DNA from 3 places in the Telluria sp. LT2P80 genome. Region 1 is predicted to be linked to each of the others. Evidence: riboswitches for the same ligand, from Rfam matches in the RefSeq annotation. Region 1 holds a riboswitch; each other region holds the start of a gene.

Region 1 (9,665 bases):
CACGATGTTGTCACCCTGCTTCTTGATCCATGCATTGAGCGTCGGCTCGAACGCATTGCAGGCGCCGCAGTGGTAGGCGAAGAATTCGACGACTTCGACCTTCTTGCCGACGGTCTGGGTCGGCTGCGGCGCGGCCAGCACGGTGTATTCGGAACCGACGCGTGGATCAGTCGGCGAAGCATTGGCGAAACCGGCAACCAGGGCGGCAGCAACGAGGGCAAAACGCAGAGTGCGCATAACATCCTTCCACATATATGATTGAGCGAACGATCGCGAGATTACCACTTTTTGCCCTTTCCCTGTCTGCAGGGCGCGATTTATTGCATTTGCTTACCGCTGAAACATGCATGCAAATACATCAGCCGTCCGCGCCCGGCAGAACATGGATCAGAAGTCGTAACGCAGCGACACCTTCAGCTGTCGGCCATCGCTCGGATAAATCCCGGCGCGGCAGCTGAACGCATAGCTGTAGTGCTGGCGATCGAGCAGATTCAGGCCCGATACCGACGCTTCCCATGGGCCGAAGCGGCGCGCATAGCGGGCGTCGACCGTCGTGTACGACGGCACGCGGGCGTCACAACTGTTGGCGAAGTCGTCACCGAAACGCTGGCTGGCCACCCACTGCGCGCCGACATCGGCGCTCTGGCCATTGCCCGGCGTCCAGGCCAGGCGCGTCGTCACGACGTGTTTCGGCACCAGCACCATCTCGCGGCCGGCGTTCGGGCCATCACGGAACTCGGACTGCACGTACTGCCAGGCACCGGTCAGGCGCAGGTTGTTCGCCAGCAGCGCCTGCCCTTCGACTTCGACACCCTGGCGACGGGTCGGGTCGAGATTGGTGTTGATGCCAAAGCCGCCGGCCAGCGTCGGATCGAAGAAGATTTCGTTCGTCAGGCGGTGACGGAACACGCGCGCTGTGGCCTTGCGCGCGTCGTTGCCGAAGGCGACGCCCAGTTCGAGGTCGCGCGAGGTTTGCGGCGCCAGCACGTCCGTCGTGGCGCGGTACGAGTTTTCGTCGATGTTGGCGATGCGGTAACTGCGGCCGGCCTTGGCGAACACGGTCACGTCGCGCGCGACGTCGAAGCTGCCTTCGACCGTGAACGCATTGACCGACTGCTCGGTGTCTTCCGGGGCGGTGAACGCGAGCGGGTCGGCGTAGTCCTTGTCGAAACGTTCATGGCGCGCGCCAACGGCCAGGCGCGCATTGTGCGGCGCGTTCCAGGTCAGTTCGTCGCGCACGTAGATCGCCTTGGACGCCTGTTTGGCGTCGCCTGCCGAGAAGCTCGACGTTACTTGGCGATCCCAGCGGGTCAGGTCGATCCCGGTGACGAATTCATTGCGCTTGTCGCCGAGCGTGGCTGTGTGGCGCAGACGTAGCGAGAACTGGGTCTGCTCGGACTGGTAGCGCAAGGCCGATGGGAAGCCCGAGAACACATATGTCGAACCGACATCGCGCTCGCGGTGCGACAGTTCGGCCGCCAGTTCGATGGCGCCGATGCGGTGTTCGACGAACGCGCTGACACGGTCGGTGTCGAGCGAGCCGAAATCATCCGGCGTGTTGCTTTGGGTCGGGTTGGCCTGGAACTGTGCCTCGTTCAGCGAACCCGGCAGGCGCGAGTCCGAGCGCGAGCTCTCGAAACGCAGGCCAGCGCGGCCGTTCGAGGCGTACGCATATTGCACGCCGCCGCTGAAGCTCGTCTGCTCGTACTTGTTGTTGTCGCGGTAGTTGTCGGTGCGGCGGTCGGCCACGGCGGCGTCGAACGACCACGGGCCGGCGCCATGCGCGATCGAGGCGCGCAGGTCGAGCGCATCGAAGCGCCCGCCTTCCACGAACAGGGTGCCGCGCGTGCCGCTGCCTTGCGGACGGCGGGTGAAAATCTGGATCACGCCGCCGGTGGCGCCATCGCCGTACAGCACGCTGCTGCCGCCGCGCGTGATCTCGATGCGCTCGACCGTGTCGACCGGGATGCTCGAGAGCACCGTGCTGGCCAGCTCATTTTCATTCAGGCGCACGCCGTCGACCATCACGACCACGTTTTGCGCGCTGTTGGTGCCGAAGCCGCGCAGGTCCAGGCTGAAGTCGGGCGAGCCGTCCAGGCTCTGGCGACCGAAGACGCCGCCAATCTTGCGGATGGCCGCGTTGACGTCGGCCACGCCGGCGCTGCGGATCTGGTCAGCGGTGATCACGGTGGCGCCGATTGGCGTGGCGGTGGCCGGGAAGCGGGCGGCGGTGACGACGACCGGCGCCAGCGTTTCCTGTGCGGTGGCGATGGTGGCGAAGGTGGACACGGCGAAGGCGCACGCCACAACGAGGGGCGCGCGGCGCGCGGGAGCTGCAAAAGTCATGATGAGTGTGTTCTCGGTAAAGGGCGCCCCGCTGCGTCCCCGCAGCCTGGCGTCGAAGGAAGCGCCTTGCGCTTCCACCTGTCCTGGCCGGTATCCGGGCTGGCAAGCGGACGCCCTCACCTTCCTGTCGTGCGGACAGTGGTTATCGAGATTGTCTGCCGCGGCGCAGGATGTGCGGACGCGGCGCTTGTTGACCGTTGCGGGGGCAGCACACTTCCAGGACGGCGCGCGGCGCAGCCCTGTCGTGTTTCCCGTTTAACTTCGCGCGCTGGAATGCGCGCGAGAGCACCAAAACGGCGCGATTATACCGTGTCGGCACGCGCCCTGGCGGGTCAGCTGCCGCGCTTGCCGCGCGACTGCTCTTCGAGCTTGGCAGCGAGCTTCTCGGCGGCCAGGCGGGCTTTCTCGGCCACTTCGGCCGCGTGCAGGACCAGGCTGGCTGCGCGCGAATCCGGCGTTTCCAGGCTGATGCGGCCCAGGGCGCCCTGGCGGTAATCCTGCAGCAGCGAGTGCGCCGCCTTTTCGTAGTCGTACTCACCGCCGCGTACACGGAAGCCCCGGCGCATCGCCACGCCTTCGATGACGCCGACACCATCCATGCCCTCCGTTTTCAGGCCATAGCGCGCGGTGAGCAGGTGCGGGTAGCGCTGCAGCAGCAGCTCGCCCAGGTATTCGGCCACTTCTTCTTCGACCAGCGCATTGGTGCCAATGGCATGGCTTGCCGCCAGCATCAGGCCATCGGTGGCCATGGCGATCTTTGGCCACAGCATGCCGGGCGTGTCGACCAGGACCACGTTCTTGTTCAGGTACAGGCGCTGCTGGACCTTGGTGACGGCCGGCTCGTCGCCCACCTTGGCCACGCGTTTTTTCAGCAGCGCGTTCATCAACGTCGATTTGCCGACGTTGGGAATGCCCATGATCATGATACGCAGCGGCTTGGTCGGCACGCCGCGGTGCGGCGCCAGCGACAAGGCCAGATCGGGGATACGGGCGACGTCGGCCGGCTTCTTGGTCGTCATCGGGTAGGCGGTCACGCCTTCCTGCGCATCGTAATAGGCTTTCCAGGCGGCGGTGGCGACCGGATCGGCCAGGTCGATCTTGTTCAGGATCTTGAGGCTGGGACGCTGGCGGAACTTGCGCAACTGATCCACCAGTGGGTTGCAGCTCGCCTCGGGCAGGCGTGCATCGAGGACTTCGATCACCAGATCGATGTTCTCCATCTGCTCGGCCGCTTCCTTCTTGGCCGCGTTCATGTGGCCCGGGAACCATTGTATCGACATGCTGTTGCTTTCTTTATCTTTCGTTCAAGGTGCTATTTTACGCTGGTGGCGCGCGCGGGCGTCGCGAACCCGCCACAGCTGGTCTTTCTCTTGCACATGACGTTGAGCCGTTGCAACACTGTTGACATATTCGGCGTGCACACTGGCCCTTGGCCACGCATGGTGGCGGGACGCAGCGGAGACGACATATGCGCGCACGGGACAGACTGAAACGATCGATGGTGCGCTGGTATGGCGTCGGCTTGCTGTGCTGCGCCATCGCGGTGTCCGCGCTGGTCGAGTTGCCGCTGGTGCCTTACTGAACCAGCACCGGTTCGCTGCATTCAAGAGGCGGCAAGGTGGCCGCCGGATCGAACGCCGCCAAGCGCTCGCGCGCCGCCGCGCGGTCTTTCGCATACTCGGCCAGGTAGCGGCTCCGTTCCTCGCTCTGCCATACGTGATCGGGCACGCCGGCCAGCGACAGCGTGCGGCTCACCAGCACGGGGCCCTCACGGCGCGCCAGCAGCAGCCGATCCGGATCCGCGTTCTCACGCAGCAGATAGCCTTCGACATCGCGCAGCACGAGCGGCAATGGCGGCGCAGGATCGGCGTCGTGCAGCAGCTTGCCGTGCACGCGCAACGCGACCGACTGCATGCCCTGCCCCAATAGCTCGTTGAAGCTCGCCAGCGCAAACGGGCGGCCAAGCGCATCGTCGATGCGGCCGCTGACCACGTAGCGGCCAGCCAGGCGCACATCGAGCGGCAGCGTGAACTCAAGGGCGTCCGCGCCGATCGCTTCACGCGGCGCGCCCGCCCACACGGCCGGCAACTCGGGCGAATAAATCACGTCGAACAACACGACACCCGCACGGCCGGCCGCGCTGAAACGCACTTCGCTGCGGATGGTGCCGTGAAAGCCGGCCAGTGCGCCCGCCTGCGGCGCGAACGTGGCGCGCCAGTGGCCGTCATCATCCTGCGAAAACGCCAGCGTTACACGGGGCGCGGGGCGATTGCCCGTGGCGCCCATGCCCTGGGCCAGTGCGCGCGTGACCACCAGCGGCAGCGCGGCGCCGTGCGCGTCGACGGCGCGCAGCGAAAACTCGACCGTCTCGCCCGCCGCCAGGTAGACGCGCGACTGCGCGGTCTGCACCAGCACGCCCGGATCGCTGTCCCCGCCATCGATGCGCATCGGGTTCGATTCGCGCACCGGCTGGTTCGGATACAGCTGGTCGGGATGCTGCGCGGCCGGACGCGATGCATGCGGGTAGCGGGTGTGCTGGAGGTAGCTGCAATAGGTGTGCTGCGTCAATCGAACCTGCCCGGCAAGCTGACGGCGGCGCACGGTACGGTCGTCGCCGGCGGGGGTCATGACCGGCACCGGCCCGAGAAAATGCAATCCAGCCGGCGGCGCCGACGCTGCAAGTGGCAGCGCCGGATCGTCCTCGCGCCAGAACAGTCCAACCATGAGCGCACCGGCGACAAACAGTGCCAGCCAAACGAGGCGGCGCCTAGTTGGCCGTATCGACCATCGCGTCACGCATGACTCCGATGATGCCGGCCCAGTTGCCGTCGCCATAGTGGTTGAAGCGTTCACCGTCGTCGCGGAACACGACCGAGTGCCAGCTCCACTTGACACTCCCGCCCTGGTTTGGCGCGGTGCCCAGGCGCAAATCGTCGCACAGCCAGTCACCCGGATTACACAGCGAACGGCCTGCATTGCCGGCCACGCCGCCGCTGCTGTGGTAGGCCACGACTTCGTCGTCCTGGCCCCGTAGCAGGAACGAGTACGCGGTGCCGCGCGCGCCCGCGTAGCGATAGAACCAGACGTTGCGGGTGTCGTTGTGGTTGTACATGGCGCGCGCGGTGCTGGTCTTGAGGTCTTGCACGAGCGGCTCGGAGGTGGTCCAGGCGCCGGCGTTGGCGAGCTCGGAGCCGCCCGCCGCGCCAGCCGCAACGCGCACCCATTTGAGGTTCCAGCCGGTCTGCACGCCGCCGCTGGCGGCGCATACACCGCTGGCGTTCGCGCTGGCGTTCGTCACGGCGCGCGCCGAACCGCCGTCATTGGCCAGCGTGTACCCGAGCAGCAGGTCGCCCGCGCTATAGGCGGCGACATAGCACCAGTTCTGGCCCGTGCAGAAACAGTCGAGCGCATCGCGCACGCGCCCGCTTTGCGAGGCAATGCTGCTGCGGCCATCCCAGTTGACTGCCTGCTTGTTGACGCCGGCAGGGGTAGCGGCCGGGCCCCAGTAGCGAAAGTCGCTGTAGTTGCCAGGCGCGCCGCCGCCGCTGCGACCGTTGATCCAGAGCGTGTAGTTGGTGGCGCCCGCCACGGTGCTGGCCAGCAGCAGGCACAGGGTGCAGAAGATGTAGAGGGCGTACGGGATGCGGCGGTGTTTCATGCTGGTCTCCTCGCTCATGCTGGTCTCCTCGCTGCCCGGCGCGTGCCGGTGCTACGTTAGAGAGCAGAATGCCGCCGCGGTTCCCGGCTATTCGAGATCGGCCAGCACCTTCAGGTGCGCCACGACGCTGCGCGCCAGCGACGACAGCTCGTAGCCGCCTTCGAGACAGCTGACGATCCGCCCGCCGGCGTATTGGTTGGCCACCGCCAGCACCTGCCGCGTGATCCACGCATAGTCCGCCTCGACCAGCCCGATGCCGCCCATATCGTCGTCGCGATGGCCATCGAAGCCGGCCGAGACAAAAATCATCTGCGGCTTGAAAGCATGCAGCGCCGGCAGCCACTGCTCCTGCACCAGCTGGCGCACGGTGTCGCCCTCGCAGCGCGCCGGCACCGGCACGTTCACGCAGGTGGCGGTAATCGGTTCGGGCTCGGTGTAGGGAAAGAACGGATGCTGGAAGAAGCTCGCCATCAGCACGCGCGGATCGTCACGAAACGCGTCGGCCGTGCCGTTGCCGTGGTGGACATCGAAGTCGATGATCGCCACGCGCTTCAGCCCATGCGCCTCGAGCGCGTGGCGCGCGGCGATGGCCACGTTGTTGAAGAGGCAGAAGCCCATCGGCTCGGTCGGCGTGGCGTGGTGGCCCGGCGGGCGCACCGAGCAGAAGGCGTTGGTGACCGTGCCGGCGATGACGTCGTCGGTTGCCGCCACCGCGGCGCCGGCTGCGCGCAGCGCCGCCTGGTAGCTGTACTGGTTGAGCGACGTATCGCCATCGAGCGGGTAGTAGTCGCCCGGCGTGGCGGGCACATGATCGCGCACCAGCGCCAGCGCGCCCGCCGTGTGGTTGCGCAGGATCTGCGCGGTGTCGGCCAGCGGCGCACTGCGCTGCTCGATCAGGCCATCCAGGCGCGCCAGGATCAATTGGTCGTCAATCGCCCGCAGGCGGGCCGGGGACTCGGGATGCCAATCGCCCATCTCGTGCCGCAGGCAGTCGGGGTGGCTGTAAATCGCTGTACTCATGATGCTCGGTCTCCGCCTGTGCTCATCCATTCACACCTTGCCGCGCCGTTCTCGCATAGAATCCCTTGGGACGGCTGTTGCTGTCGACGTATGAAGATTGCCAATGACGCTAATCTACCACGGCAGGCCACAGCGCTGCTGTGCCGCCTTGTCAATCATGCATGCGCGCCAGGTTCGCCAACCTGTTCCATGTACCGAATAACGTAAAGCCAACCATGTTCAACAAATTGCACGCCGTCGCACGCCAGGTCAACCAGGTGGTGGTCGGCAAGGACCAGCAAGTGCGCCTGGCCCTGACCTGCCTGCTGGCCGGCGGCCACCTGCTGCTCGACGACCTGCCGGGCGTCGGCAAGACCACGCTGGCGCACGCGCTGGCCATTTCGCTGGGCCTGCGCTTCAACCGCGTACAGTTCACGAGCGATTTGCTGCCGGCCGACGTGGCCGGCATCTCGATCTACGAGCGCGAAAAGAACGAGTTCGTGTTCCACCCTGGTCCGATCTTCACGCAGGTGCTGCTGGCCGACGAGATCAACCGCGCCACGCCCAAGACCCAGTCGGGCCTGCTCGAAGCCATGGAAGAACACCAGGTCTCGGCCGATGGCGTCACGCGCGCGCTGCCCGAGCCCTTCTTTGTCATCGCCACGCAGAACCCGGCCAACCAGGTCGGCGTGTTCCCGCTGCCCGAGTCGCAGCTCGACCGCTTTCTGATGTGCCTGACGCTGGGCTACCCGGACGCCGCCGCCGAACGCGCGTTGCTGATGGGCGAAGACCGGCGCGCGATGCTCAAGACCCTGCAGCCGGCGATGCAGGCCACCGAGCTGGCCGCGGCACGGCATCAGCTGCGCACGATCCACGCGTCAGACGCGCTGATCACGTATGTGCAGGCGCTGGCGCAGGCGTCGCGCCAGAACGGCATGTTCGCCGAAGGCCTGTCCCCACGCGCCGCGATCGCGCTGCTGCAGGCCGGGCGCGCCTGGGCTGCGCTCGAAGGGCGCGATCACGTGATCCCCGAAGATATCCAGGCCGTGCTGGTGCCGGTTTGTGCGCACCGCCTGCGGCCACTGCGCGCCGCGCACGGCACCGCGCTGGCCAGCCGCGACCTGGTGCTGCAACTGCAAAAGGCGGTCCCGGTCTGATGGCGCTGGCGCTACGGGGCTGGTTGCGCCGCACGGCCGGCACATGGCTGCCGCGCGGCGGCGCACTCGACGCGGGCGAGGTGGTCATCAGCCAGCGCCGCGTGTTCATCGTGCCGTCGCGCGCGGGCCTGGGCTTCGTGCTGCTGCTGGCCGTGCTGCTGGTCGGCTCGGTCAATTACGGGCTGGGCCTGGGCTTCGGCCTCACCTTCCTGGCTTTGTCGTGCGCACTGGTCGACATGGTCGGCACCTACCGCAATCTGGCGCAGCTGCGCCTGCAACAGGGCCGCACGGCGCCCGTGTTCGCGGGCGAGGTCGCGCAGTTCGAGCTGCATGTGATCAACCGCACGCGCCTGGCGCGCTACGCCGTGCGGGCCGACTTTGCCGACTGGCCCGAGCCACGCCACGTCGCCGACATCGCCGCCGGCACGCAGGCCACCGTCACCCTCACGCTGCCGACCACGGCGCGTGGCTGGGCGGCGCCGGCGCGCGTGAAGCTGTCGACGCGCTTTCCCCTTGGCCTGTTCGTCGCCTGGAGCTACTGGCGGCCGGCCGCGCGCGTGCTGGTCTACCCACGCCCCGAAGACGGCGCACCCGGCCTGCCGCTGCAGGGCGGCGGCGGCAACAGCGTGCGCACGGCCGGCCATGACGACTTTGCCGGCGTGCGCAATTACCAGGCGGGCGACTCGCCGCGCCAGATGGCCTGGCGCCAGATCGCGCGGCTCGATCCCAGCATCGGCGGCCAGCTGGTGACGAAACACTTCGAAGGCGGTGGCGGCGACGAACTGGTGCTCGACTTCGACCGCCTGCCACGCAACCTTGACATCGAACTGCGCCTGGCGCGCCTGACGCGCTGGGTGCTGGATGCCGAAAGCCGCGCCCTGCCCTATGCCTTCTACCTGGGCGCCGTGCGCATCGATGCCGGCAGCGGCGCGGCGCACCAGGCCGCATGCCTGCGCGCGCTCGCTTTGTACGGCATCGAGGGCCGCGCATGAACGTCCTGCGTACTCCGCTGCCACGCGACAAGGCCGACACACTCCTGCTCCTGGGGAGCGCGGTGCTGGTGCTGGCGCCACACGCACTGCATCTGCCGTGGTGGGTGTCGCTGCTGTGCGCGGCCACGCTGGGCTGGCGCGCCGCCATCACGCTGCGCGGCAAGCGCATGCCCAGGACCATCGTCCTGCTGCCGATCGCCATTGCCGCCATGGTCGGTGTGCAGTTCAGCTACGACACGCTGCTCGGCAAGGATGCCGGCGTGGCGATGCTGGTGCTGCTGGTGGCCTTCAAGATGCTCGAGATGCACGCGCGGCGCGACCTGTTCGTCGTGGTGTTCCTGTGCTTCTTCCTGGTGCTCACCAACTTCTTTTACGCGCAGGGGATCGGCACGGCCATCATGATGATCGCGTCGGTGCTGCTGCTGCTGGCCACGCAGCTGTCGTTCCAGTTCACCGGCGCGGTGCCGCCGCTGCGCACGCGCCTGGCGATGGCCGCGCGCATGCTGGCCTTTG
Region 2 (9,665 bases), on a different contig from region 1:
TCGGTCACGCTCGGCGCGAGCGAGATGATGCGTAGCGCCGGCTTGGCGACCGTGACGCTCTGGCCGCCATCGTCCTTGACCGTGATCGCGGCTTGCGCACAGGTGATCGACAGACATGCCATCAGGGCAGCCGTCAGCATCGTTGTTTTCATCGTTGGTTCCATTCATGAAGTGCTTGTTCAAAGCGGTGCCATTCAGGTTCGCCTGCCGGCAGGCCGACGCGCATACCGCGCCCGGCATCCCGGAACAACCGGCACCAGATGCCGCGCGCCGCCATGTGGGCGTGGAATGCTTCGGGGTGTATCTGCGGCCACCAGCGAAACAGCGCCGTGCCGGTAGTAGCGATGCCGTATTCCAGCAACAGGCGCGTCATCCGCTCGCCGGACTGGCGCAGATTGGCATGCGTGGCCTGCTGCCAGGCGCTATCGGTCAGGGCTGCCAGTGCGATTTCCTGCGCCGGACCGCTAATGGTCCATGGCCCCAGCAGGTCAGCCAGATCGCGCAGCAGGCTGTCGTGCGCGGCGACGAATCCCAGGCGCAGGCCCGCGAGGCCAAAGAATTTGCCGATCGAACGTAGCACGATGAGGCCGGGCTGCGAGGCGTGCATCGCCACGCTGAGCGCCGTCGCGGTGTCGCCAAAGGCTTCGTCGACGATCAGCCAGCCGCCGCGCGCCTGCAGGCGTGTGGCCCAGTCGAGCAGGCGTTCTGGCGCGATTGTCTCGCCGGTCGGGTTGTTCGGATTGACGACGACGACGACATCGCTGACGTCGACCGCCGCTTCCAGCTCGGCATACGCGACCTGCCGCAGCAGGTGGCCATGCTGGCCCCAGTGATGCGCATGCTCTGCGTACGATGGCGCCGACACAACGACGCGCGACGGTGCACGCAGACGGGGCAGCGCCTGGATCGCGGCCTGGGTGCCGGCCACCGGCAGCAACTGCGGCGCCTGGTAGTACGCGCTGGCTGCCGCCAGCAACGCCGGATCCGGCTCGGGCAAACGCAGCCAGGCACCTGGCGACGGCGCCGGCGCCGGATAGCCGTGCGGGTTGATCCCGGTCGACAGGTCGATCCAGTCGTCGCGCCCGTAATACCGCGCGGCGTCGCGCAGGTTGCCGCCATGTTCAAGCATGCGGCGCCCCGATCATGGTCAATACCGCCAGCAGGCAGACGACGCCGAGCCAGAGCAGCGTCGTGCGCAGCACCAGCTGCCAGGCGCGCTGGATGTCGCCGGCGCAGGCGGCCGGGCCGGCGCCCAGTGGCGGGCGTTGTTCGACCTCGCCATCGTAGACCGCCGCGCCGCCGAGCGATACGCCCAGTGCACCGGCGCCGCTGGCCATCACTGGCCCGGCATTCGGGCTGCTCCATGCCGGTGCCTGCGTGCGCCAGCAGTGCCAGGCGCGTGCACGCCCCGCGCCAGCCAGCAGCACATACGACAGCGCGGTCAGGCGCGCCGGCAGATAGTTCATCACGTCGTCGATGCGCGCTGCAGGGCGGCCGAACAGATTGAAACGCGTGCTGCGGTAACCCCACATCGCATCAAGCGTATTGGCCAGCCGGAACAGTACCGCCCCCGGTCCGCCCAGCAGGATGAACCAGAACAGCGTGCCGAACACGGCGTCGTTGCCGTTTTCAAGAAGCGACTCGGCGCTCGCCTTGGCCAGGTCGGACTCGCTGGCGTTGGCAGTGTCGCGGCTGACGATGCGGGCAGTCAGCGCGCGCGCCTGGGCCAGATCGCCACTGCGCAGCGCCTCGTAGATCGGGATCGTATGGTCGTGCAGGCTGCGCAGGCCGATGCACAGATACAGCAGCACCGCATGCAGCCACAGGCCGGCGCCATCGGTGAGCAGCACGAACAAGGCAGTCAATGGCAGCACTGCCAACGCCCAGGCGAGGCCGCCGCGCGGCAGGCGCAGGTTGCCGCGGTTCAGGCGCCGCTCGATGAAGTTCGCCAGATTGCCGAAGCCGACCAGCGGATGCCAGCGCCGCGTCTCGCCCAGCAACAGGTCGAGCACAACACCTGCTACCAGCAGCAGCGCCACCGTCGACAACGACAAGCCAGTCAGCACAGGGAACCCTTCAGAACAAGTGGCAGGCCGGCCGCCACCAGCACCGCGCGGTCCACGCGCGCCGCCACCGCCTGGTTCAGGCGCCCGGCTTCGTCGGCAAAGCTGCGCGAGATCGCGCCCCACGGCACGATGCCCATGCCGACTTCGTTCGACACAAAGACCACGTCGCCCGGCACGCCCGCGTCGAGCAGGTCCAGCAGGGCCGCGCGTTCTTCATGGAACCGGTCCGGCAGCGTCAATGCGCCGACCTCGGGATACTCCCGGCCATCGCAGAACATCAGGTTGCTGAGCCACAGCGTCAGGCAATCGACCAGCACCAGGCGGCCCGGCAGGCATTCGGCACGCAGCGTCTGCGCCAGCGCCAGTTCTTCCTCGACCGTGCGCCATTCGGGTGGCCGCTGCTCACGGTGCAGCGCAATGCGCGCCGCCATCTCGCCATCACCCGCGCGCGAGGTGGCGATATACACGACTTCCCGGCCCGACTCGCGCGCCAGCCGTTCGGCAAACGCGCTCTTGCCCGAGCGTGCGCCGCCAAAGACCAGCGTCGCGCTCATGGCGCACCGCCAAACAGTGCGGCAACCGCGCGCGGGTTGGACGGAAAGTACCCGTGGAAGTACGACGCGAACAGCGAGCCGACGCGGTACACCGCTTCACCCGGCGTCTGCGTGCGCTGCTTGACGGTATGTGCCTGCGGCGGGACGTCAGTGGCCAGCAGCGAATAGTGGAAGGTGTGACCACGCAGTTCGCCCTCCGGCGTGGCCAGCGCATGCATCCCGAGACCAGCCAGACGCTGTTGCATTGCCACTTCGCCCGGCAGGACGCCGGCCATCTCCCAGCGCCGGCCATCGCTGTCGGTCAAGCCATCGGCCAGGGCCATCATGCCGCCGCATTCGGCCACGATCGGCACGCCCCGCCCATGCGCTGCGCGGATCGAATCGCGCCAGCGCGTTGCGCCTTGCAGCGCCGCGCCATGCAGCTCGGGATAGCCCCCCGGCAGATACACGGCGTCGGCATGGTCCGGTACCGCGTCGTTCGACAGCGGTGTGAAGTACGTGATCTGCGCGCCCAGCGCCTTGAGCAGCTCGACGTTCGCCGGATACACGAACATGAACGACGGATCGTGCGCGATTGCGATCGTGCGGCCGGCAAGCGGCGTGTCGATCTGCTCCGGTTCACTATGTGCTGGTGCCATCACAGGCAGCGCATCCCACGCCGCCTCGTCGAACGCGATGCTGTCGGCCAGCGCGTCGAGGATGCGCTGCAGCTCTTCGACTTCACCCGGCAGCACCAGGCCCAGTTGCCGTTCGGGCAGGTGACGCTCCTGACGCGCCAGGGTGCCGATCAGGGGAATGTCGCGCAGCGACTCCTTGACCATTGCCGCGTGGCCGCTGCTGGCAACACGGTTGGCGATCACGCCCGCCATCTGTACCGGACCATAGTCACGCAAGCCTTGCGCCACGGCGCCGGCCGTCTGCGCCATCGCCGATGCATCCAGCACCGCAAGTACAGGGATGCCAAACGCGCGCGCCAGGTCGGCGCTCGATGGCGTGCCGTCGTACAGGCCCATCACGCCTTCGACGAGGATTGCGTCGGCCTCCGCGGCGGCGGCCTGCAGGCGCTGGCGGCAGGCTTCAGGGCCGACCATCCACAGATCCAGGTTGTGGACCGGCGTGCCGCACGCGCTCTCCAGCATCACCGGATCGACGAAGTCGGGACCGCATTTGAACACGCGCACGCACTTGCCCATGCGGATCAGGCGCCGTGCCAGCGCGGCCGTGACGGTAGTCTTGCCCTGGCCGGACGCCATTGCCGCCACCAGCACCACACGCGCGCCGGGATGCGCACTCATTACCACTCCGTCCCGGCCTGGGCGCCGATCCCCGCCTTGAACGCGTGCTTGACGACGTTCATCTCGGTGACGGTGTCGGCGACCGCCACCAGTTCGGGCGGCGCGCCGCGGCCCGTGATCACCACGTGCTGCATGGTCGGGCGGTCGAGCAGGTCGGCGATCACGGTGTGCACATCGACGTACCCGTATTTGAGTGCGATATTCAGTTCGTCCAGCACCACCATGCCGATGGTCGGATCGGACAGGAACTGCTTGGCCAGCGCCCACGCCTCGGTCGCTTTCTCGATGTCGCGCTCGCGGTTCTGGGTTTCCCAGGTATAGCCTTCGCCCATCGCATGGAAGCGCACTTCGTCCGGGAAGCGGCGCAGGAAGGTTTCTTCGCCGGTCGACAGCGCGCCCTTGATGAACTGGACCACGCCGACCTGCATGCCGTGGCCCAGCGCGCGCGCCACCATGCCGAACGCGCTCGAGCTCTTGCCCTTGCCGTTGCCGGTATTGACGATGATGATGCCGATTTCCTTGTCGGCCGACGCGATCTTTGCGTCGATGACGGCTTTCTTGCGTTCCATGCGCACGCGATGGCGTTCGTTCAGCGCAGCGGTTTGTTCGGGAGTCATGTCGTTCATGCGAAATCCTCTTGAGGGATGAAGATGCGGCGGCCGTGATGTTCGATCATCTCGATCGGGTGGCCGAGGTAGTCGCCCAGCAGCGCGCTCTGCATGGTCTGTTCGTTGGTGCCTGCATGCCAGCGGCCATCGCCCATCAGCAGCAGCACGTGGGTCGAGATGCGCGAAGCCAGGTTCAGGTCGTGGCCGATCATGACCACGGTCTTGTTCTGCTCGCGGCACAGGCGCGCAAGCAGGCCTGTCACGCTCACCTGATGCGCCAGGTCGAGCGCATTGGCTGGCTCGTCGAGCAGCAGCAGCGGGGTTTGTTGGGCAAGCAGGGCGGCAATCGCCACGCGCTGGCGCTCGCCGCCGGACAGCGTGCGCACGTCGCGCGACGCCAGGTCACTCACGTCCATCGACGCCAGGGCTTCCAGCGCAACCTGATGGTCGTCGCTGCCTTCCCAGTAGCGGTTGGCGTGGTACGGGTGGCGCGCAGAGAGCACGCTCTCGAGCACCGTGTAGGCAAAGGCGTCGTGGCGCGACTGGGCGAGAAAGGCGCGCTCGCGCGCCAGGTCGGTCAGCGGCCAGGCCGCGAGGGCGCGCCCGCCGATGTGGACGGCGCCGCCGTCGGGCTGGTGCAGGCCCGCCAGTGTGCGCAGCAAGGTGCTTTTGCCGGCGCCGTTGCGGCCGATGATGCTCCAGCATTCGCCGGGTTGCGCGGCCCAGTCAAGGCCCTGCACCAGGGTGCGGCCGGCGACGGAGAGGCGCAGATCTTGAGTGGCGATGACGGTCATTTGCGCATGCGGTGCAGTTGATACAGGAAGACCGGCGCACCGATCATCGCCGTGATGGCGCCGACCGGCAGCTGCTGCGGCGCGACGATCGTGCGTGCCAGCGTATCGCACAGCACGAGGAACGCGCCGCCGCTCAGGACGACGGCGGGAATCAGGACACGGTGGTCGGGGCCGAAGGCGAAGCGGCATGCGTGCGGCACGATCAGGCCGACGAACCCAATCGAACCCGCGCTGGTGACGGCGCTCGCCGTGAGCAGCGCCGACACGAAGAACAAGCCCTTGCGCAGCGCACTCACGCGCACGCCCAGAGTGACGGCGTTTTCGGCGTGCAGCGCAACCATATTCATGGCGCGCGCGCTGCGCATGGCAAACAGCAGCGCGCCGATCAGCACGAGCCACGGCGCCAGACGCAGCGGCGCGCCGGCCAGGTCACCGATCAGCCAGAAGATCATGCTGCGCAGGCGCCCCTCCGGCGCGATCGACAGCATGAGGGTGACGAGGGAGCCGCACAGGGCCGAGACGATCACGCCGGTCAGCAGCAGCATCGAGGCGCCGCCTTCGGCAGCCTGGCCGCTGCGCAGGTCGCGCCGCGCCAGCGCGTACAGCAGCAGGGAGACGCCGACGGCACCGACCAGTGCGGCCGCATCGACCATCAGTGTGGACGCCATGAGCAGCAAGGCGAGGAGGGCACCAACCGATGCGCCGGACGAGACGCCCAGCACATACGGGTCAGCGAGGGGATTGCGTAACAGCGCCTGCATCATCAGGCCGGCCAGGGCGAGGGCGCCGCCAGTGGCAAAGGCCACCAGCGCGCGGCTGGCGCGCAGGTCGAGCAGGGATGCGGACAGGGATTCGGGTTGGCCACTTGCCAATTGGCGCAGGGCGTCGGGGATGTCGCTGAGCGGCACGCGGATGGAACCGGTCATGCCCGAGAACAGCAGGGTAGCGATGGCCAGGACCAGCATGGCGCCGATGATGAGCGTGGCGCGTTGGCGTAATGACGGGACGGGTGCTTGCATGCGGGCCCTGATAGTTGATCGATGCCCGCGGCGCGTGCGCCGCGGGCGAAAAATGCCAGCTTAACGGATGCCGTAGCGCAGCGACGCGAACCAGGTGCGGCCACTGGTGCCGTAGTTGCGCGCCACTTCGTAGTTCTTGTCCGCGACGTTGTTCACGCGCAGCAGCAGGGACCACTCGGGCGTGAACTGGTACGTGGTGTACAGGTTCAGCAAACCGTAGCCAGCCAGGCGGTTGGTATTCGGCGCATTGTCGAAACGGTCGCCCGACACGGTCAGCTCGGCGCCGCTCTTTAACTGGCCCAGCACGTAATCGGCCGCGAAGTTGGCGTGCTTCTTCGCACGGCGCGCCAGCTGGCGGCCGGTGGTGTCATCGCGCGGATCCTGCCAATCGAGGCTGGCGCGCAGGTTCACGTCCATCAGGCGCGTGCTGCCGGCCAGCGAGAAGCCTTCGAGCGTTGCTTCGTTGACGTTGTAGGCGCAGCTGCGGTTGATGCCGTCCGGGCATGGCGTGGCCGAGACAATCATGTCGGTCAGGCGATTGTGGAAGTACGTGGCATCGAGGGTGTAGCCGTTGCCGTCGTAGCGCAGGCCCACTTCGCGATTGCGGCCTTTTTCCGGCTTGTTCGTCGCCAGGCCGTAGCCCGGGAAGTACAGTTCGTTGAAGGTCGGGGCGCGGAAGCTCGTGCCGATGCTGGCAGTGGCGCGCAGGCCGTTGCCGAACTCGTAGCCGTAGCCGGCGGCGCCGGTGTTCTGGCTGCCGTAGACCGAGCGGTCCTGGCGCGCGCTGACGTCGAACAGGTGATTGGCGCGCTTGGCCGAGTAGGCTGCTGCATACGAATTGGTGATGCGTGTCTGGCGCATCGACGAGACTTCTTCCTTGCGGTGGTTGAATAGCAGCTGCAGCGTGTCCTGGCCGATCGCGACATTGTTCTGCCACGAGAATTCGTTCTGCTCGGTGTCGATCTGGCTGGCGCCGCTGGCCGTGGCGTTGCTGAAGTTGCCCGACTTGTCTTCCGAACGCGCGTACTGCACGGTGCTGCGCCAGTTTGGCAAAATCTGGTTGGTCATGTAGACGGCGGCGGTATTGATGTCCGAGTCGCTGTGCACATCGTAGCTGCCGGAACCACTGGCATCGTACTGGCTGTACGTGCGGCTGGCCAGGAACTGGGCGCCGATCTCGTGGCCCGGCGCGAGCGCCATCGACACACGGCCGTTGGCATTGCGGCGGCGGTAGCCGTCTTCGTCGGCGTTGTAGCCTGACGCACCGGGCCGTGTGGACGAGAAGCCATCCGACTCTTCGTAGCCGGCGCCGAAGGCATAGTTGATGGCATTCGGGCCACCGCTGCTGCCGAAGATGCCTGCATCGCCCTGCAGCGTCGCATTGCTGCCGGCACCCACCGAAGCGGTGACGACAGGTGCGCCTTCGCCCTTGCGGGTGAAGATCTGGATCACGCCGCCGATGGCGTCGGCGCCGTACAGCGTGCTCAGTGGCCCGTAGACGATTTCAATGCGGTCGATGGCGCCCAGCGGGATGGCATTCCAGCTGGCGGTGCCGGTGGTGGACGAGCCGATGCGCACGCCGTCGAGCAGCACGACGATCTGGTTGGCGTTTGCGCCGCGCACATAGACGCTGGTCGTGGTGCCGGCCGGGCCGTTGCGGGCGATCTCGATGCCGCGCTGGCGCTGCAGGATGTCGGCCACCGAGCCGGCGCCCGAGCGCGCGATCTCTTCGGCGTTGATGACGGTGGTGTCGGCGATCAGGTCGGCAGCGAGTTGCGGCGTGCGGGTCGCGGTGACGACGACGGTGTCAGCGACTTCGGCGATGGCGGTGGACGAGATGAGGGCGAGTGCGAGCGACACGGCGGCCGCTTGCCGGCTTACTGGAAAATTCATGAGTGGTTCTTATCAAAGGCATCCCGCCGACGTCCCCGTGGGCTGGATTCAAAGGATCGCGCTGTGCGCGTATCCACCTTTTGGCCGGTATCCGGGCTGACAAGTATGGCCGTCCGACCTTCCCATGCTTTTAAAGCACAGTGGTATGAGGGGGCGGTTTGCCGCAGGACCCGATGAGAGGCTGCAGCACTTGCTTACCGTTGCGGGGGCAGCACGCGTTGGCCCTGTGAAGAGCTTCGTGTTTCCCGTTTAACTGCACCTGCGAACGCAGGTGCGAGCACCAAAACGCGCTCATTATAAGGTGGTTGCCCCGGGCATTGTCATATTTCCAGCACCATGACTTCGCCGTAGCCGATCTGGTGTGGTGTCGATGCCGCACGCAGCGCAGCATCCTCCAATGTTCCGCCGCTGGACATGGCGTGCAGCAGGCGCATGGTACCGGCGTGGCAGATGACGACTGCCTCGGCGTGCCCTGCGCGCTGGATGTCGGCCCGAAACGCGTCCACGCGCATGGCCACCTGCAGGACGTTCTCGCCGCCGCCGGGGCGGTAGTGAAGCAGGTCGGCGTTCCAGGCATCGATCTCGTCCCGGGTGATGTCGTCCCACTGGCGCAGCTCCCAGGCGCCAAAGTCCATCTCGGCCAGGCGCGCGTCGAACGTGGGCGCGGTTGACAGCTGCTGCGCCAGCACGGCGCTGCGTTGCAGGGGACTGGTGTAGACCGGCAAGGCTCCGGGAATGCCTTGATTGGTCAGCGCCGCCAGGACGCGTTCGCTGTCGGCTGCCTGTGCTGGCAGGTCGGTGCGGCCGTAGCAGTACCCGGCCGGCACGTCCGGTTTCGGGTGGCGCACGAGATACAGGCGCATCAGACCAGCGCGCCGCGGCCGAGTGTGGCCAGCACCGCGATATAGATCGCGACTTCGGCCAACTGCTGCACGGCGCCGAGACAGTCGCCCGTATAGCCCTGCAGCCGGCGCGTGAATTTATGGGCCAGCCAGCGCGTGGCCAGCAAGGCCGCAAACAGTGCTGCGCCAATCGCGGCCAGGTCGAGCAGGCCGACGGCGAGAAGCACGATCGCTGGCACCAGCACCGTAAGCGTCGCGATCCCGAATTCGGCGCTGCTCATGCGCACGGCCAGCGGCTTGGCCTTGCCTTCGGCGCGGGCGTAGTCCATCTGCCAGATCAGGGACGTGGCGGCCAGGCGCGAGAGCGGGTGCGCCACCAGCAGGGCGCCGACGGCAGTCAAGGGTGGCAGCGTGGCGAGTGCGGCCAGCTTCGCGCCCAGCATGCACACGATGCCGATCGCGCCGTAAGCGCCGACGCGCGAATCCTTCATGATCTCGAGCGTGCGTTCTTTTGTCATGCCGCCGCCCAGACCATCGCAGGTGTCGGCGAAACCGTCTTCGTGGAAGGCGCCGGTGAGGTAAATGGTCGCGGCG
Region 3 (9,665 bases), on a different contig from region 1:
ATTCTGGCAGGCCAAGCTTGTGCGCATCGTCGAAGTAGACGGCCTTGACCTCGTCCCAGGCCCAGTTCTTCACGAGGTCCGGGCGCGTGACCTGCCAGCCCCACAGGTTCTCGATGAATTCCTGGCCCATCGTGCGTGCGCCCGAGTAGCCGTTGTCCATCAACGGGCGCAGCCACGCGGGGTTCAAAAAGCGCCCGCGCAATTCGCCCAGCAGCGCGGTGGCCAGTGGCTCGACGTCGGCCTGACCCGGCCGCCCGTGCTGCAGGATCAGCGCGTCCGGCACGCGGCCGGTGCGCGTCTCGACGGCCAGCGACAGGCCGCCCAGATAGTCGAAGGCGTCGTTGTTGTCGAGCAGGCCGTACAGATTGCTGGCGCGGCCGTGGTAGGTGCGGTGGATGCCGTCCAGCGCCACGTCGAAGGCGCGGTGCTGCGCGTCGCCATCGGCATCCAGGCCATACGCGTGGCCCATGCGGTTGCGGTAGGCACGGCCGATTTCCTCGCGCTCGCGCCAGGCGCCCGAGCGTTCGGTCAGGCGATTCACGCCCGTGCCGTACGCGCCCGGCGCATCGCCGAACACGCGCAGCGCAGCGCCCTGCCCCGCTTCGATGGTCGATGCACCGCCGGCGACCAGCGCGCGCTGGCGCACCAGCCATTCGCGCGCAACCCGGTTGTCCTGCACGGCTTCAACGCCCCAGGCGGCGCCCTGCAGCGGCGCCAGCGCCGCTTGCAGCGCCTCGCGCAGTGCCGGGTCCTGGCGCGCCATCGTCTCGGCGGATGCCGCCAGCGCCAGCCGGCCGGCGCGGTCGATCAGGCGGATCAGGTTCGGGTACAGATCGCGGAACAGGCCAGACGTGGTCACCAGCGCATCGCGCCGCACGGCGCCCGGCACCAGGCGCACATCGGTGACGATGCCGCGCGCATTCCAGACCGGCTCTGCGCCCATCATGGCCAGCGCGAAGCCGACCATCACGCCTTCATCGCGTACCGCGTCCGACGCCCACAGGATGATGCCTTCGCTGCCCTGCTCCCGCGCGGCGTCGCCTTTGCTGCGCGCCATCGCCTTGGCCGCCATTTTTTGCGCCAGCCCGAAACCCAGGCGCGTTGGCAGAATGTCGCCATCGACCGCGTGGAAGTTGCGGCCCGTCGGCAGCGCTTCAGGCGAGCGCAGTGGATCGTTGCCCTTGCCCGGCTCGATGTAGCGGCCATCCAGGCCCGCGAGCAGGCCGACCATCTCGCGCCGCGGCGAGTCGCGCAGCTTGTCGGCGATGGACGGGTCGTCGATGCCGCTCTTGGTCATCGAATCGAGCATCAGGTCGAGGGACTTCTGGTCCCACGGCCGGCCAAACACGTGCAGACCGAACGGCATGAACTTCTCCTGCAGCTTGGTCAGGTAGTGGCCGACCTCGTGCGCCAGCAAATCGTCGTCGGCAGCGTCGAAGCCGATGCCGCGCACTTCGAGCACGTCGGACATCGACGCTTCGAGTTCGGCGCGCAGGTTCAGCGCCACGACGCGCTCGCGCATCAGTTGCGCGGCCTGCGTCTTGAGTGACTCGGACGACGCAGCTTCGAAACTCTCGACGATCTGGCGCAGCGACAGCAGCTCGTCGTACAGCGGCGTCGTCGCCAGCGGGGGCGTCAGGTGGTCGACGATGATCGCCAGGCCGCGGCGCTTGGCCTGCGTGCCCTCGCCCACGCCGTCAACGATGTACGGGTAGATACCGGGCAGGTCGCCCGCGATCAGGCTGGGATAATCGTCGCTCGACAGGCCCACGGCTTTACCGGGCAGGAATTCAAAGGTCGAGTGGCGCCCCACGTGCACGACGGCGTCAGCCTTGAAGCGGTCGCGGATCCAGTGGTAGAAGGCCAGGTACTGGTGCGGCGGCGTGATGCTGGTATTCGCGTGCAGCAGTTCTTCATCGACTTCCCAGCCGCGCGGCGGCTGCGGGCCGATGAACACATTGCCGAACGTGAGGCCCGGCACCAGCAGCTTGCCGCTGTCGACCATTACCTTGCCCGGCACCGGGCCCCAGCCGCGCATGCCTTCGATGCCGTAGCCGATCAGGCGCCGGTACAGTGGCGCGAGCGCCTTGCACGGACTGGGTTTACTGTCGTCGAGACAGGCGCGGTAGCCGTCTTCGAGCGCATGCAGGTCGCGCGTGGCCTGCACGCGCTGTGGATGGTCGACACCCTCGACCAGGTGCAGCAATTCCTTGATGATCGTCTCGGCCTGCTTGCGGCCCGGCGCGCGCTCGCCCTGCGCTTCGGCGACCAGCACGTCGGCATGCAGGCGGCCCAGCATGCCGTCCTTCATCTCGCCCTGCACGCGCGGTGCAAGCGTCGCGAACCAGCGCGCGTAGTCGGCCGCGCTGACGCTGTTCACCACAACGCTCATCTCGCGCAGCGCGGCGCGGTCTTCCGGCAGGTTTACGCCGTGCGCCATGATCATGTCGAGCAGCGCTTCGGGCGTGGCGGGTAAATCGCCGACCGTGTAGCCGGCGGCTTTCAGTGCATGCAGCATGTCGAACAGCGACGCCGGCACGTTCAGGTTGTCGGCGCCGATGTTCTGGCGGCCCGGCGGGTGGTTGTAATAGACCATCGCGATGCGCTTGTCGGCATTGCGCTTGGCACGCAGCGCCAGCCAGCGGCTCACGCGCGCCGTCATGCGATCGACTTCGGCCGGCAGCAGCACCGGCGGGCGGTTCTCGATGCCGGTCAGGCGGTCGCGCTGCGACTGGCCCAGCGCCGCCACCACCATCGGCTGGCCGATGCCCTGCAGTTCGGGCAGCGCGACGCGGTACTGCACCGAATCCGGCGGCAGCCCATCGGGCGAAAGCTGCCACTGAATGGCAGTGCGGTCCGACAGGCGGATCGCCTTGAACACGGGGATATCGAGGCGTTTGAAGGCTTCGCTGACGACTTCGCGCCCTTCGGCGGCGCCGACGACGAAGTCCTGCAGCACCACCAGCGCTGCAGGCTTCGCTGGCGCGATCAGCTCCGGCAGGCGCACCAGCGCTTCGCGCGAGGCGCCGCCCCAGCGCGTGAGCAGCTGCACGCAGGCCTGGCCCTGTTCTTCGATGCGGCGGCACAGCGCGGCCGGCACCATGCCATCCATGTTCGCCAGGTCGAGCACGACGACGGTCGGGCGGTCCTTCAGGCCGAGTTTTGCGGCGTTGCCCCAGGCGGCAGCATCCTGCAGCTCGTTCTGGCCGACGCGCAGGCGCAGTGTTGGCTCGGGCAGCGGGGCGCCGAGCGCTGTCGATGGATGCAGCAGGTGGGCGATGAGAGCCGTGGTGTTGTCCACGCCGCCCGCTTGCCAGACGCGCCGCGCCGCGAGCCAGTGACGGGCCGCGGGATTCGCCTCTGCCGCCTGCAGTGCGGCTGGCGCCGGTGCTTCGGCTGCCAGTTCGCGCAGCAGCTCGGGCGCGAAGCCGGCCAGGCTGCCGTGCGCCGCGCGCGTCATCAGGTTCAGGCTTGCTTCGCCATTGAACGCCAGCACCGCGGTGCCTGGCTTGGCATGGCGCGCCAGCACATCCTTCATGCGGCGCGCCGGATCGCCGAACAGCGACACGGCCAGCACCGTGTCGGCGCCGGCGATCCACTGGCCTACCTCGCGTTCACTCGCGGCCATCAACTGGGCCGGCGTGCGCAACTGAATCCGGTCGCGCGGGTGGCTGGCCAGGTGGCGGTGGGCGGCCTCGATCGCGCCTGGCGCGGCGCGCTCGGTGACCAAGGCGAACATGGTAGCGGCGTGGCTGTGGGCGCAGGCAAGCAGGGACGCGAGCAAAAGCACCAGCGCAGTAGAGGCGCGGGCAAGCGAAGCAGTGTTCATGTGAACGTCGACCTTTCAGCTGCGCGCCAGGGCGCGCATGACAACGGGCAGACGTCTTCCTTCCACGCTGGACGCAGCAAGCCATGCGCACGCGCGCACGAACGCTGACGCGACCGCGATGGCAACAAAAAAGGAACGACGAACTACCAACAGGCACGCCCACACCCCGGGACGTACGCAATGCATCGTGATTGGCCGGTCTTCTGGCTTGCCGTCATCCTTCCCGGGTCCTGCCTTCCCGTGCACGGGGCACAGTGGCGTTCGACGAGGGTCGTCAGGCATACAGCAGCGGGGGCTGCGCCGGACTGGCGTGCGATGGATTCGCACACGTCACCGGCTTCCCGTTTCACCTTCCTGCAGACGAGCAGGACGGCACCATTCACTTGATTGGGCGCGATTCTACAGCCAGGGTGCGCCACTGTCACCGCATTCTTTGGCCTCTAGCCTAGAATGGCGGTATCGTCCGGCCAGGCCGGCACCCACTACTTCTTCGCGACCGTTCACATGATCACACGACAAGACTGCCTGGCCCTCGACGCGGCCGACCCGCTGGCGCCCCAGCGCAATGCCTTCGCGCTGCCGGACGGCGTGATTTACCTCGATGGCAATTCGCTCGGCGCCCGCCCCCGCGCGGCCCTGCAACGCGCGCAGGACGTGATCGCCGCCGAATGGGGCAATGACCTGATCCGCAGCTGGAACACGGCCGGCTGGTACGACCTGCCGCAGCGCCTGGGCACCCTGATCGCGCCGCTGATCGGCGCCGCGGCCGATGAAGTGGTGGTCACCGATTCGACCTCGGTGAACCTGTTCAAGGCGCTGGCCGCGTCGCTCAAGATGCAGGCCGACGCGCCGGCGCACGCCGCCCGCCGCATCATCCTCACCGAGCGCGATAACTTCCCGAGCGATATCTACATGGCCGAAGGCCTGATCGGCTGGCTCGAGCGCGGTTACGAGCTGCGCCTGCTCGACAGTTGGGCCGACCTGCCCGCTGCTCTGGAAGGCGACGCCGGCGCCCAGGTGGCGGTCGTGATGCTCACGCACGTGAACTACCGCACCGGGCGCATGCTCGACATGAAGACGATCACGGCGCAGATCCACGCCGCCGGCGCGTTGGCGATCTGGGACCTGGCCCATTCGGCCGGCGCAGTGGAAGTGGATCTGAATGGCGCGAACGCCGACTTCGCGGTGGGCTGCACCTACAAATTCCTCAACGGCGGCCCGGGCGCGCCAGCGTTCATCTGGGTGCCACAGCGCCATCATGCGCAGTTCACGCAGCCGCTCACGGGCTGGTGGGCGCACCGCCAGCCGTTCGCGATGCAGCCGGCGTTTGCGCCGGTGGCCGGCATCAAGCGCGCGATGTGCGGCACGCAGCCGGTGGTGGCGCTGGCGCTGATCGAGTGCGGGCTGGCCGTGTTTCAGGACGTGACGATGGCGGCGCTGCGCAAGAAGTCGCTCGCCCTGTCGGATCTGTTCCTGGCGCTGCTCGAACAGGAATGCGCCGCGCATCCGCTGGAGCTGATCACGCCGCGCAATCATGCGGACCGTGGCAGCCAGGTGAGCGTGACGCATCCGCATGGCTACGCAGTGATGCAGGCCCTGATCGCGCGCGGCGTCATTGGCGACTACCGCGAGCCGCAGGTGATGCGCTTCGGCTTCACGCCGCTGTACACGGGGTATGACGATGTGTGGCAGGCGGTGATGGTGCTCAAGGATATCCTGGACCGCAGCGACTATCAGGTCGATGCCAAGCGCACTGCGGTGACCTGAGCGATTCTCGGTCGATTCTCAAGAGAGGACACGATGCCCTGCCCTGTTACCCCGGATTCGTCCGCCAGCAATGCCGATGTGAGTGGCTGCCCTGTCTCGCAGCCCGGCTATCACGGCGCCAAGCTCGATTTCAGCAAGGACATGAGCTATGGCGACTACCTCTCGCTCGACACGATCCTCAACGCCCAGCATCCGCTGTCGCCCGAGCATAACGAGCTGCTGTTCATCGTCCAGCACCAGACCAGTGAACTGTGGATGAAGCTGATGCTGCACGAGCTGCACGGTGCGCGCGACAACATCGCGCGGGGCCAGTTGCCCGCGGCGATGAAGATGCTGGCGCGCGTGGCCGCGATCATGAACCAGCTCGTGCATGCATGGGATGTGCTGGCGACGATGACACCGCCCGAGTACACGGCGATCCGCCCGTATCTTGGCGCGTCGTCAGGATTCCAGTCGCACCAGTATCGCGAGATCGAATTCATCCTGGGGAACAAGAACGTCACGCATTTGCAGGTGCATCAGCACAAGCCTGACGCGCATGCGACGCTGCAGGGCGTGCTGGATAAACCGTCGCTGTATGACGAAGCAATCATGGTGATGGCGCGCAGTGGATTGGCCGTGGATGCGGCGCGGCTTGCGGGACCGTGGCATCAGGCGACGCGGTCGGATCCGTCGGTGAAGGCGGCGTGGATGGTCGTTTATCGCGATACTGACCAGTATTGGCCGCTGTATGAGCTGGGCGAAAAGCTGGTGGATATCGAGACGGCGTTTCGCTTGTGGCGCTTCCGGCATGTGACGACGGTGCAGCGCGTGATCGGTTTTAAAACCGGCACGGGCGGCACGGACGGCGTGGGGTATCTGCGCAAGATGCTCGATGTCGTGCTGTTCCCGGAATTGTTCGAGTTGCGTACCGAGTTGTAATCATCTTCATTCAAGGACCGCTTGCCATGATTTCTCATCTCGACCACCTGGTGCTGACGTGCACCGACCTCAATGCAACGAAGCATTTTTATACGGACGTCATGGGCATGCGTCTGGAAACCTTTGGCGCGGAGCGGATTGCCTTCACGTTCGGCAACCAGAAGATCAACCTGCATCAGCGTGGCGCCGAGTTTGAGCCGAAGGCGCATCTGCCGGTGCCGGGGGCGCTGGATCTGTGTTTCATTGCGGCGGTGCCGCTTGGTCAGGTGATTGCGCACCTGAGCAAGTGCGACTGGCCCATTGTCGAAGGACCGGTGGAGCGGACTGGGGCAACCGGCAAGATCCGCTCGGTGTATGTGCGTGATCCGGATCTGAACCTGATCGAAATTTCAGAGATTTTGCTGACGGCGTGGCGGCCTTTCACTGTGTGAAAGAATTTACTAACGTTCAGTCCTTTGACGCACAACAATTTGATTCAAAATTCGGCGATTTATTTTAATTTTCCATGCTATCTGAGCAGTGCTTAACTTCCTTTTTCGGATCGTAGCACGCAAAAAATCTGGTTCCTTCTCGAAAAGAAATCCTTTAAATTCAGCATATTCAATGACAGCCAAATTAGCGTTTGCATTAGAATCACGTTGAATTCTTTTTAGACCATCAAACAATGTTCCTGTATCAATTCCGATGAATCTATTGACACATATGTTCCCAACATAAGTCTGGTGCCCAGTAAATTTATTGCGAATGTAGCAATGCTCTTTTATTTCCTGCCCACATGGACATGAATCAAATTCCTCACTAACTTCTACAGCTTCAAGAATCCATTCGGATTTCGCCACTTCAAAATTATCAGCTAGAGAAAGAGGAAGAATATGATCACGAAGGCGTTCAAAATTCTGAGTCATAAATTACCTATTTTAGTTAGACACGTGCAAATAGAATTATTTTATTTTGATATATTACGACCATAGAACGTCTACTCGAATCGAATAAAATTTCAGTTATTCAATTTGGCGAGAGAAAATATTTCAAATCATGCTTTTTACCACCAAAAAGTGAACTCACATCAGGTATTTTCAGACTCTAAAGAAGAACTTTCCTTTCGACGAAAAATTAAAACGACACAATATATTGAGAATTATATGATTGATAAATACAATCTCACACACTCTCGCATCGTAAGCTTTAGCAACAAGGCGAAACTCTAAAATTAAACCTGTTATGCACACGAGAACATAGATACAGCATGACAGACCAACCGCGGTATTGACGGCGTAGTAGTGCAGCAAAACTGCGACCAAGTTTCGGTTTGGTGATGTAAGTAAGGCGGCAAGTAAAATACCTCAAAAATCGACATATCTCCGATTCTCTTTCAAAAGAGAGGACGTTTATTTTAGCCAGTACATTGTGCGTTTTCTAAGACAGTCTCTACTATTCCTTTTTCGTGCCAAGTGGAGGGAATACTGACTTTGTTTCTATTGCTGCCGTAAATTCAGCAGTGGAATAAATATACCGCATTTCGCTCTCTTTTTTTTGAAGCAACAGCAGCACTCCATCAGCGCTTGCTATTACAGCCGCTTTGCCCACAAATTCTTTGGTCACAATAGAATGCTCCTGTTGATCCCGTAACAAACTTGCTCTCATAGTACCCATGAAAAAGGCGACAATAATAAGAGCCGATGTTGTTGTGACAAAAGCAGCAGATGCTGCACGTCCTGCGCGAACCGGACGTGCTTTAATCTTTTTAAGGAAAATTCTTGGCTTAGGCTGTAGAAAAAATCCTGATCTTAGAAGTCCGGTCATTATAATTAATATTATAGAGGCAACCAGTCCCGCGACCGATGTCCAAGTGCCTGAAAATTCGACATATATCGAAAGCATCATCAAGAGAAACATCAGTGATTGAATGGCGACCCAAATTAGGCCTTCCCACTTAATGGTGCCGCTATGTGACCGAACAAAGCGTCTTTGACGAGACCAATCCATTTTTCGATAAAAATCAGGGCTTCGATCTGCAGCTCCTATAAATGGAAGAACAGCAAGCTGCAAAATGGATGTTAGTACACGTGCGAAAACAGCACAAAAGAACACATAGAATAAAAAAGTCGCAGTTACCCCTTTAACTAAGGGCATTCCGGCTACCGCTACTATCTGAAGCGGCACCTTCATTAGAAAACCTGCATAATGCGCAAGCGACAGAGAGATAACTGCCAAAATTCCGCCGATGACGGAGGTTTTATGATGCCATGCCCCATAAAACCATCTGAATCCAAACAAAGATATATTTAACATAAGAAAATTTTTAGAATTAATATTCTATGGATGCACAACGCACTTGTGCCGAGCCTTGCTTCATCGAAATGGAAAATTTTAAAAAACATCATTCGTTAGTAAACTTTATCAGAATAATGTAGCTAACAGTAAATAATGCTGGCATGGGGATTGTAAAAATTTTCGATAATTTCGACGTATTAGAACGCAGATCATCCCGAGTGGGCTGTTTTTATTATTTAGCCACTAAATTTTAAGCATCAAAAAATTCTTTTCCATTGCACCATTGCACCATTGTCCTGGCCGTTACAACGATGGCTCATGTAGTTAGCGATTTATAAGCCTCAAGCAGGTGCTGGAAGATCAGCGCTAACGGATGCGCCTGTTTTTTCCAACCCGCTTCGGCGAGATTGAGCACGTCTAGGCTGCTGTCGGTGTACCAGTAGCTGTCGATCTCGTTGCTCTATCTGGCAGCATCGGGAAAGTCTAGCCATGCCTCACGTGCTGCTCCGGTAAAGCAAGGATGCTACAGCCATCGGGCGTGTTCTTCCCCGACTACCCATATCTCATGGCGAATTGCGTAATGCACCACATTCGCATAATCACCGCCGCGCCAAACGTGGGTCAGGTGCAATTGAATTTCGGTGGCCAGATGAAGCGACAAGCGCGTTGCACCGGACAATTTCAGTATGCCCAGATATTAAGTGAAAATTTCGCTAGCAAGGCGTTATCGGTAAGCGAGCGGAATTGAAAATGTACGTCTGCAAACATGGCATGGTGGTGCCAGTCCTCGAGCGTGTTGGCATTCCGAAGAAAGCGCGTGCCGTAGGCGACTAATGCCAGTTTGCGCATGATCGATCGTCTACCCAAGTGTTTT

Evidence for each region. Region 1 has a riboswitch for cobalamin ahead of AC56LW_RS09315 (TonB-dependent receptor). Riboswitches for the same ligand answer to the same signal wherever they lie in the genome.
Region 2: it holds a riboswitch for cobalamin, as region 1 does, so the genes downstream of both, AC56LW_RS23740 (TonB-dependent receptor domain-containing protein) here and AC56LW_RS09315 (TonB-dependent receptor) in region 1, are expected to answer to the same signal.
Region 3: it holds a riboswitch for cobalamin, as region 1 does, so the genes downstream of both, AC56LW_RS12140 (cobaltochelatase subunit CobN) here and AC56LW_RS09315 (TonB-dependent receptor) in region 1, are expected to answer to the same signal.

The regions. Positions count from the first base shown of each region.
Region 1 covers NZ_JCASIO010000002.1:674,645-684,309, reverse strand. Annotated here, with positions in the region: gene AC56LW_RS09320 (thiol:disulfide interchange protein DsbA/DsbL) at 1-237, opposite strand, end outside; gene AC56LW_RS09315 (TonB-dependent receptor) at 388-2,346, opposite strand; cobalamin riboswitch at 2,415-2,653, opposite strand; gene ylqF (ribosome biogenesis GTPase YlqF) at 2,679-3,599, opposite strand; gene AC56LW_RS09305 (hypothetical protein) at 3,922-5,070, opposite strand; gene AC56LW_RS09300 (hypothetical protein) at 5,114-6,022, opposite strand; gene AC56LW_RS09295 (histone deacetylase family protein) at 6,092-7,024, opposite strand; gene AC56LW_RS09290 (AAA family ATPase) at 7,240-8,160, shown strand; gene AC56LW_RS09285 (DUF58 domain-containing protein) at 8,160-9,152, shown strand; gene AC56LW_RS09280 (transglutaminase TgpA family protein) at 9,149-9,665, shown strand, end outside.
Region 2 covers NZ_JCASIO010000019.1:2,474-12,138, forward strand. Annotated here, with positions in the region: gene AC56LW_RS23700 (cobalamin-binding protein) at 1-152, opposite strand, end outside; gene cobD (threonine-phosphate decarboxylase CobD) at 149-1,129, opposite strand; gene cbiB (adenosylcobinamide-phosphate synthase CbiB) at 1,122-2,066, opposite strand; gene cobU (bifunctional adenosylcobinamide kinase/adenosylcobinamide-phosphate guanylyltransferase) at 2,060-2,620, opposite strand; gene AC56LW_RS23720 (cobyrinic acid a,c-diamide synthase CobB) at 2,617-3,915, opposite strand; gene cobO (cob(I)yrinic acid a,c-diamide adenosyltransferase) at 3,915-4,541, opposite strand; gene AC56LW_RS23730 (ABC transporter ATP-binding protein) at 4,538-5,317, opposite strand; gene AC56LW_RS23735 (FecCD family ABC transporter permease) at 5,314-6,336, opposite strand; gene AC56LW_RS23740 (TonB-dependent receptor domain-containing protein) at 6,397-8,229, opposite strand; cobalamin riboswitch at 8,295-8,529, opposite strand; gene AC56LW_RS23745 (histidine phosphatase family protein) at 8,550-9,092, opposite strand; gene AC56LW_RS23750 (adenosylcobinamide-GDP ribazoletransferase) at 9,092-9,665, opposite strand, start outside.
Region 3 covers NZ_JCASIO010000004.1:81,469-91,133, forward strand. Annotated here, with positions in the region: gene AC56LW_RS12140 (cobaltochelatase subunit CobN) at 1-3,829, opposite strand, end outside; cobalamin riboswitch at 4,006-4,224, opposite strand; gene kynU (kynureninase) at 4,334-5,596, shown strand; gene kynA (tryptophan 2,3-dioxygenase) at 5,630-6,517, shown strand; gene AC56LW_RS12155 (VOC family protein) at 6,544-6,948, shown strand; gene AC56LW_RS12160 (hypothetical protein) at 6,958-7,422, opposite strand; gene AC56LW_RS12165 (hypothetical protein) at 7,949-8,809, opposite strand; gene AC56LW_RS12170 (hypothetical protein) at 9,473-9,640, opposite strand.